Regions from separate parts of the Streptomyces sp. NPDC058371 genome, predicted to be linked through region 1. Evidence: riboswitches for the same ligand, from Rfam matches in the RefSeq annotation. Region 1 holds a riboswitch; the other holds the start of a gene.
What was found. A riboswitch is a leader RNA that binds a small molecule or an ion and turns the genes downstream of it on or off. The one in region 1 is predicted to bind guanidine.

Region 1 (4,588 bases):
GCGGCTTTGACGGCGCGTTTGACCGCGCTTTCGTCGGTGACGGTGATGTCGGTGCGTCGCAGTGGGGGGTTGCGGCGGCGCCGGACGGCGCGGAAGAGCGTGCGGTGACGTTTCACTGCCTCGGGATCGGCAGCGACCTCTGCGGTTTCGGGCGCGGTGGTCGCCATGGGGGTGATCCTTTCGTTTCTGGACGCACGTACTTCCAGGGGATCACCTGCTCGGGGTTGCCGACCGCAAACGGAAGTCCTCACTGAGAGGGACTTCCGTCACATATGGGCGAGCCCCCACCCGGGGTGCGGGCGGGGGCGGCCGTGCGGGGCCTTCGGGGGTCCCGGCCTGCGGAGACGCGGGCGGCGCCGGCGCCGGCGGGCGGTGCGGCAGCTCGGGCGTGCGGGCAGGGGGCGGGCTTGCGCGCAGGGACGGGCGTGCGGGCAGGCGCGGGTGCGTCAGATGCCCAGGTCCTTGATGATCTTCGCGACGTGTCCGGTCGCCTTGACGTTGTAGAACGCCCGCTCGATCTTGCCCTCCTCGTCCACGATCACCGTGGAGCGGATGACGCCGAGGTAGGTCTTGCCGTAGTTCATCTTCTCGCCGAAGGCGCCGTAGGCCTCGATGACGGTCTTGTCGGGGTCGCCGACGAGGGTGACCTTCAGGTTCTCCTTGTCGCGGAACTTGGCGAGCTTCTCCGGCTTGTCGGGGGAGACGCCGATGACGTCGTAGCCGGCGCTCGCCAGTACGTCGAGGTTGTCCGTGAAGTCGCAGGCCTGCTTGGTGCAGCCGGGCGTCAGGGCCGCCGGGTAGAAGTAGACGATGACCTTGCGGCCCTTGTGGGCGGCCAGGGAGACGTCGTTGCCGTCGGCGTCGGGCAGGGTGAAAGCGGGGGCGGTGTCGCCGGGCTGGAGTCGCTCGCTCATCGGTACCTCACGTGGCAGGGGCGGTTTGGACACCGAGCCTAATGCGCTTCGGCGCACCCAATAGGGGCGCATCCAATAGGGGTGCCGTGGGGTGCGTTCGCTCCGGAGCTGACAGACTGTCGACCACGGGAAGGCGGAGTCGGGCCCCAGGGTCGGACGGAGCCGGACCACAGAAGCCAGTACGTCGCTACGACCACGGAGGCAGCGCGGTGTCGGATACGTCGAGAACGTCGGATACCAGGACTCCGGCGCAGATCGAGGCGGACATCAAGCGCCGCCGCGAGGTCCTCGCCGAGACGCTCGACGAGATCGGGGTGCGGGTGCATCCGAAGACGATCGTCGGGGACGCGAAGGCCAAGGTCGTCTCGAACATCGACCACACGCTCGGCCGGGCGTACGTCGGTGTGAACCGGGTCGTGGGCGATGTGAAGGGGCGGTTCGTCACCGAGGAGGGTGCGCCGCGGCTGGAGCGCATCGTGCCGGTGGCCCTGGTGGTGGTCGGGGTCGTCGGTCTGCTGGCCGTGGGTTCACGGCGCCGCAGGGGCTGACCCGACTGCGTACGGATTCGGCCGAGGCAGGTAGGTTCGGGGCGTGAGCGAGAAGAACCATCACGACGACAAGCTGCCCATCCGGATGCTGCACGACCGTGTGCTCGTGCGGCAGGACGCCGCCGAGGGCGAGCGGCGGTCCGGCGGCGGCATCCTGATTCCCGCGACCGCGGCCGTGGGCCGGCGCCTCGCCTGGGCGGATGTCGTGGCGGTGGGGCAGAACGTGCGGACGGTGGAGCCGGGCGACCGGGTGCTGTACGACCCCGAGGACCGTGCCGAGGTCGAGGTGCGGGGTATCGCGTACGTCCTGATGCGTGAGCGGGATCTGCATGCGGTGGCCGCGGACCGTTTCGAGGGGTCCGAGGACTCGACCGGCCTGTATCTGTAGGGCCTGCCGCAGGGTTTCGAAAGGGGCTGGTGACCATGGTCACCAGCCCCTTTCGCCTGGGTTTTGCTACCTTTGAGGGACCCCGACGAGACGCGCCGTACCGGGTGGGAGCACGAACGAGGGCTCCTGGGCAAAGACGACGCACCCCTGTTGATTCCCAGACGGAGGTGCCTGTCATGGCCTGGATTCTGCTGCTCGTCGCCGGTCTGCTCGAGGTCGGCTGGTCGATCGGAATGAAGTACACGGACGGCTTCACGCGGCTGGTGCCGAGTGTGCTCACGGGCGCGGGCATCGTGGCGAGCATGGTCCTGTTGTCGTACGCCGCGAAGTCCCTGCCGATCGGTACCGCCTACGGCGTGTGGGTCGGGATCGGTGCCGCCGGGGCGGCGGTGCTCGGCATGGTCGTGCTCGGTGAGCCGGTGACCGCCGCCCGGATCTTCTTCGTCTGTCTGCTGCTGGTGGCCGTAGTGGGGCTGAAGGCGACGTCCGGCCACTGAGGCCGCCGCCGGCCCGCGGCCTACGGGCGCCGGTGCGTGGGGCGGCTGAGCGGGCCCGCGGTGGTTGTCCCCGTGGTGCCGCCGTCCGTCGTTCCGCCGTCGGTTGTGGTGCCGCCGCCGTCGGTGGTGGTGCCTCCGTCGGTGGTGCCGCCGTCGGTCGTCGTGCCACCGTCGGTGGTGGTGCCCCCGTCGGTCGTTCCGCCGTCGGTCGTCGTGCCGCCGTCCGTGGTGGTGCCGCCGTTCGTCGTTCCGCCGTCCGTCGTGGTGCCGCCGTCGGTGGTGGTGCCGCCGTTCGTCGTTCCGCCGTCGGTCGTCGTGCCGCCGTTGTCCTGGCCGCCCGGGCCGGAGGGCCGGTCGCTGGGTTCGTTGGTGGGGGGCTGCTGCTCCTCCGCGCCCGGCTGCAGCTCCAGGTCGAACTCCTTGGCCGGGCTGCCCTTCAGGGCCGCCTTCGTGTACTGGGCCCAGATCTGCGCGGGGTAGGCGCCGCCGTTGATGCGGTCCTGGCCGAGTGCGCCGTACAGCGACTTGGGTGCGCCGGTGTCGGGGTCCTGGCCCATCACGGAGACGACGGTGGCGAGGTCGGGGGTGTAGCCGGCGAACCAGGCCGCCCGATCCTCCTCGGCGGTGCCGGTCTTGCCGGCGGCGGGGCGGCCGGCGGCCTGCGCGGCCGTACCGGTGCCGCCCTCGACGACGCTCTGCAGGATCGCGGTCGTCGTGTCGGCGGCTTCGCGGCTGACGGCCTGCTTGGTGTTCTGCGCCGGCAGTTTGACGTCCTCCGCGCCGTCCTTGGTGATCTTCTCGACGAGGGTGTACGTGCCGTGCCTGCCGTGGTTGGCGAGCGTCGCGTAGGCCTGGGCCATGTCGAGGACGCTGGCCGTGGCCGGGCCGAGGGCGATGGACGGGGTGGCGGTCAGGTCGGGGGTGTCCGCCGGGATGCCGAGGCTGACGGCCGTCTGCTTGACCTTGTCGGGGCCGACGTCGACGGCCATCTGCGCGTACACGGCGTTGACCGACTTGTCGGTGGCGGTGCGTACGGTGATCGGGCCGTAGGAGACGTTGTCCTCGTTCTCGGGTGCGTACGGGCCGCCGTTCCAGCCCTGCACGGGGCGCTTGTCGGTGCCGTCGTAGATCGTGTTCGGCGTGATCGTGCGGCCGTCCTGGGTCTCGGAGTCGTTCTGCACGGCCGAGGTGAACACGTAGGGCTTGAAGGTGGAGCCGACCTGGTAGTCGCGGCGGGTGGCGTTGTTGACGTACTGCTTGGTGTAGTCGATGCCGCCGTACATCGCGACGACCTTGCCGCTCGCGGGGTCGATGGAGACGCCGCCCGCGCGGACGTAGTTGTCGGCCTTGCGGTCCTTCTTGTCGAGTTCGCTCATGACCTGGTCGTCGACGGCCTTCACGAAGTCGTCCTGCTTGGTCTTCTGCAGGGTGGTCGTGATGCGGTAGCCGCCGACGTTGAGAGTGGCCTCGTCGATGATCTTGTTCTCGACGAGATAGTCGTTCACGGCCTTCAGGAGGTAGCCGCGCTGCCCGGACATGCCGGCCGCGACGACCGTCTGCTTGGGCTCGGGGAACTTCACCTTGTCCCGCGCGGCCTGGGTCAGCCACTTCTTCTTGACCATGCCGTCGAGCACGTAGTTCCAGCGGGCCAGGGCCGCCGACTTGTTCTCGGGGTGGGCGATCACGTCGTACTCGCTGGGCGCGTTGAGGAGCGCCGCGAGATACGCGCCCTGGCCGGCCGTCAGGTCCTGTGCGTCGACGCCGTAGTACGCCTGCGCGGCGGCCTGGATGCCGTACGCGTTGCGGCCGAAGTAGCTGGTGTTGAGGTAGCCCTCGAGGATGTCGTCCTTGCTCTTCTCGCGGTCCAGCTTGATGGAGATGAAGAACTCCTTCACCTTCCGGGTGACCGTCTGTTCCTGGCCGAGGTAGTAGTTCTTCACGTACTGCTGGGTGATCGTCGAACCGGACTGCCTGCCCTTGCCGGTGACGGTGTTCCAGGCCGCGCGGATCATCGCCTTGGGGTCGACGGCCGACTCGGTGTAGAAGTCCCGGTCCTCGGCGGCGAGTACTGCGTGCTGGGTGTTCTTGGCGATCTGCGCGAGCGTCACGTTCTCGCGGTTGACCTCGCCGTCGCGGACGAGTTCGCTGCCGTCCGCGTACAGGTACACGTTGCTCTGCTTGGTCGCCGCGGCGTTCGCGGGCGGGATCTGGACGAGGTAGTAGCCGAGGGCGAAGAGGCCG
Region 2 (4,588 bases), on a different contig from region 1:
CGGCCCTGCTCCAGGCGATGACCGACGCCGATCCCGAGCGGACGCAGGCCCGCCTGGAGGAGTACGAGCAGATCGCCGATCAGCACCACTTCTTCCTGAAGGACTGAGGCGCCGCCGCAAGCCGTCGAGCCGCCGTCCGGCAGGAAGGATTCCCGGCCCTCGGCGCGCGCCCACACCTCCCCCACCCAGGCCGTACGGCCTTGCTCCCGGGCGGCTGCAACCCCCTCGGCACCCTGTGTGACCAGGGCATCACGGGACGATCCCGTTTATTTCGCGCATGAATTTTTTCATGTCCTTGCGTAACTGGCGGTATATATAAATACTTCTGGCGGATCGCGACCCCTGAGGCCTCGGGGGTGGCGGTCCGTCGTCCGCCCGGGGCCGTCCGCTCCTACCCGCATCGGGTCCCGGGTGTGCGGACGGGACTCGCTCGCGCGAGTGCCGTGGTGGCGGCCCCGGTCAATCCCCTAGGTCGGGGCCGCCCCAGAATCCCCCCACCTCAGCCGCCGACGCACCCCGGAAGCGATGAACATGGCTCTGACTTACTCCCCGACCAGCACCGACTGGCCCTGCCAGGTCAAGAACCCCGGGAGCTACGACTGGGAGAGATCTGCGGCCAGGTGGCTGCGCGAGCTGGTGCCGGCCCGCTACGCCAGCTATCCGGCGCTGATGCGCCACCCCGTACTGCTCGCCCGCCACGCGCAGATACAGGTGCAGCACGAGATGCGGGTCGCCCGCACCGCGCTGCAGACCGCCCGGGCCGAACTGCCCGCACTCGGCATCCCCGAGTCCGTCATCGAGCACACCATCAAGATGTACGCCGCCGAGGTGCTGCAGCTGCATCACATCGCCCGCAGCATCAGAGCGGTCAGCCGGGCGCTCATCGACAACGGCACCACCCGCGCCGCGCACTGACCGCGCGGAACCCGGTCGCGCGTCGGTGCATGACCCGCGTCAGACGTGGCACACGATGTGACCATGAGCGCCACCCACGATCAGCACGGCGATCCGATCACGACCGTCCTCACCTGGCAGGTACGCCCGGGCCACGAGACCGAGTTCGAGGAGTGGACCCGCGGGATCACCCGCTGCGCCCGGCAGTTCCCCGGAAACGAGGGGGTCTCCTGGCTGCAGCCCGAGGAGGGCAACCTCTTCCACGCGGTCCTGCGGTTCGCCGACGCACGCCGGCTCACCGAGTGGCTCGCCTCACCCGAGCGCGCCAAGTGGCACGCGCGGATCGAGGACATCGCCCGCGAGGTCAGCAGCGAACGCCAGTCGACGACGGGGATGGAGACCTGGTTCAGCCTGCCGGGCACGGCGGTGCAGTCGCCGGCGCGCTGGAAGATGGTCCTCACCACGTTCCTGGGCGCCTACCCGTGCACCTTGCTGATCCAGTGGCTGGTGACACCGCGGACGGCCGCCTGGCCCCTGCCGCTGCGCGCCGCCGTCTTCCCCATCCTCCTGCTGCCCCTGCTGACGTACGTGATCATGCCCCGGCTCAGCCGGCTGTTCCGGCTCTGGCTCTACCCGACGCCGGACGCCTGATCGCCGCCGCGGCGGGTACGCGCAAGCGTGGTAATTTCCCCCGCGGCGGCGCGGCCGCGCCCGCCCCGGACGAGATGTGCGCCGTACCCGGTCCGCAAGACGACGCACCTGAGGAGACGTCGTGGACGCGCCAAGGCCGCAGGACATCGGCACCACCGCATCCGGCGGACCCCGCACGCTCGACGTGCGGTGGATCCACGGATCGCCGTCGGCCAAGCACAACACGGACCCCGACATCCAGACCCACGCGTACGACGAACACACCGTCGTTATGCGGCAGAACAAGGCGGTCGACTACGAAGCGCCGTTCATGTACCTGCTGTTCGGTGACGCGCGGGCCGTGCTCGTCGACACCGGTGCCACGGCCTCGGCCGAGCACTTCCCGCTGCGCCGGGTGGTCGACGGGCTGATGGAGAAGTGGCTGGCGGCGCATCCGCGCGGCGGGTACGAACTGCTGGTCCTGCACACCCATCCGCACGGCGACCACATCGCCGGCGACGGCCAGTTCGCCGACCGGCCGGCCACCCGGATCGTGGACGCGACGCTCGACAGCGCCTGGACGTACTTCGGGTTCCACGAGGACCCCGAGGCGGTCGCGCGCGTCGACCTCGGCGGGCGCGTGCTGGAGTGCCTGGCCACCCCGGGCCACCACGAGGCATCGGTGACGTACTACGACCCCTGGACCGGGTTCCTGCTCACCGGTGACACGGTCTACCCGGGCCGTCTGTACGTCGACGACTGGCCGGCCTTCACCCGCACCGTCGACCGGCTGATCGACTTCTGCGGCCGCCGTACGGTCACCCAAGTCCTCGGCTGTCACATCGAGATGACCCGGCGACCCGGCGAGGACTATCCGGTCCGCACCACGTATCAGCCCGACGAACCGCCGCTGCAGATGACCACCTCCCAGCTGCGCGACCTGCGCGCGGCGATCGAGACCGTCGGGGACCGGCCCGGACGGCACGCCTTTCCCGACTTCGTCATCTGCCGTCGCGACACACCGCGCCCGGCGACACCGGAAGACCGCCCGCTCGACGAGGGTGAGCGGGACGACTGCGCACCCGACGACGACTAGGACACAGACATGGACTCCACGACCTGGACGGTGATCCTCGTCGCCGCGATCCTCGCGGCGGCGCTGCTGGGCCTCGCGGTCGTCCTGCTGGTCCGGCTCGTGCGCACCCGCCGTGATCTGCGCCGCGCCGGGCTGCCGTCCGGACCCCGCTGGGTCTTCTGGGGTGCCGTCGTCTACCTCGTACTGCCGACCGATCTGCTGCCCGACCCGGTCTATCTGGACGACATCGGGGTGCTGCTGCTGGCCCTGCGGTCGCTCCGCGCCCCCGTCGCCCCGAGGGAACCGCGGGGTACTGGGAAGGCGTTGTCGGAGTAACGGCCCCGGGGCCGCGGGCAGGACAGCGGGCCGCCCGTGGCGCGGGGGCCGGTTCGGATCCCCTCTCCGACGGGCGGCGCGATGAGCGAGCTGGTTCCCGGGGGCAACGTGCCCCTGCCGGACGGCACCCTGACGCTGCGGGTGCCCGGCCCCTTCGACGTCTCCGCGCTCGTCACCGACGACGGCGGAAGGGTGCGTGGCGACGGCGACTTCGTCTTCTACAACCAGCCCGCTGCGCCCGGCATCCGGCTGCTCGGCGAGGCGCTGACCGTCGATCCGCCAGGTCTGCGGGCGGGGGCGGCCCGGGTCACGGTGGTCATCAGCCCGGCCGGTCCCGGCACCCCGTTCGGCCGGCTGCCCTCGCCCGTCCTGCAGGTCACCGGGCCGGGCGCCCGCGTGCTCGCCCGGTTCGCGCCGCCGCGCCCGCAGCGGGAGACGGTCCTGCTGCTCGCGGAGATCTACCGGCGCGGCCCGGGCTGGAAGCTGCGCGCCCTCGGCCAGGGGTACGCGGACGGACTGGCGGGCGTAGCACGGGACTTCGGCATCGAGGTGACGGAGGAGCCCGCCTCGGCGGCCGGCGGTACCGGCGCGCGGTCGCGGGGCAGGATCACCGCAGCGCCGGCCAGGGGCGGCGCCGGCGGGGCATCGGGAGGCAGGGCCTCAGCACCCGGGGCCGCCGCTCCCTCACCCGGTGGCGGTTCACGTGCCGACGGCCGCTCGGACGGTTTCCTCGACCGGGTGAACTCCGCCCGGGTGAAGGCCGGTTCCCCTCCCGTGTCGTTCGACGCACGTCTCACGGAGGCGGCCCGGGCCCATGCCTCAGCCATGGCCGCAGCGGGGCGTCTCGGCAGCGAGAGCCCGGACGGCGTCTCCGTCCACCAGCGCATCACCGCGAGCGGATACGCGTATCTGACCGTCGGTGAGCAGTTGGTCTCCGGGCCGCGCACCCCGGCCGAGTTCGTCGAGTACTGCCTCTCGGCCGACCGGCCCAGGCTGACCCTGTGCGAACCCCGGTTCACCCACGCGGGGCTGGCCCAGGCCGCCGACCCCCGCACCGGTGACCCGTACTGGACCGCGTTGTGGGCGTGCCCCCTCTCCCCCGCCGGACTGGCGCGCACAGCCGCCGAGGTCATGGCCCTCACCAACGCCGAGCGGACGGCGGCCGGTCTGCCGCCGCTGGCCGACGACGCCGTGCTCACCACCGCGGCCCAGGCGCACAGCACCGACATGGTGACCCGCGGCTTCTACTCCCACACCTCTCCTGACGGCCGCGAGCCCTGGCACCGGGCGGCCGCCGCGGGTTCCCGGCATCGCGCCGTCGGAGAGAACATCGCGTGCGGCCAGCGCTCCCCCGCCGAGGTGGTCCGCGGCTGGATGGACAGCCCCGGACACCGCGCCAACATCCTCAAGCCCGACTTCACCCACCTGGGCATCGGCTTCGCCGGCGGCGGCAGGGCGGCCACGTATTGGACGCAGCTCTTCGGGGGCTGAGCCGCGGATGACGCCCAACATGGGGCCCGGAGCGTCAACTCCACGAAAACACCCCGCTCTCCTGCAACCTGCGGACAGCTACGGCGCGTACACATGGTGCCGTCGGCCGTATCCACGGCGCGGTTCGTGTCGGGCATACGCACCGGCGAAGGACAGGGGAGA

Region 2: it holds a riboswitch for guanidine, as region 1 does, so the genes downstream of both, ACFWM2_RS04835 (MBL fold metallo-hydrolase) here and ACFWM2_RS26940 (DMT family transporter) in region 1, are expected to answer to the same signal.

What each region holds. Positions count from the first base shown of each region.
Region 1 covers NZ_JBHXJC010000010.1:164,118-168,705, reverse strand. Annotated here, with positions in the region: gene proP (glycine betaine/L-proline transporter ProP) at 1-167, opposite strand, end outside; gene bcp (thioredoxin-dependent thiol peroxidase) at 447-914, opposite strand; gene ACFWM2_RS26950 (DUF3618 domain-containing protein) at 1,124-1,462, shown strand; gene ACFWM2_RS26945 (GroES family chaperonin) at 1,506-1,850, shown strand; guanidine-III (ykkC-III) riboswitch at 1,915-1,996, shown strand; gene ACFWM2_RS26940 (DMT family transporter) at 2,027-2,347, shown strand; gene ACFWM2_RS26935 (transglycosylase domain-containing protein) at 2,368-4,588, opposite strand, start outside.
Region 2 covers NZ_JBHXJC010000001.1:1,120,052-1,124,639, reverse strand. Annotated here, with positions in the region: gene ACFWM2_RS04850 (MurR/RpiR family transcriptional regulator) at 1-107, shown strand, start outside; gene ACFWM2_RS04845 (hypothetical protein) at 532-915, shown strand; gene ACFWM2_RS04840 (antibiotic biosynthesis monooxygenase) at 979-1,545, shown strand; guanidine-III (ykkC-III) riboswitch at 1,588-1,654, shown strand; gene ACFWM2_RS04835 (MBL fold metallo-hydrolase) at 1,667-2,620, shown strand; gene ACFWM2_RS04830 (YkvA family protein) at 2,630-2,935, shown strand; gene ACFWM2_RS04825 (CAP domain-containing protein) at 3,017-4,426, shown strand.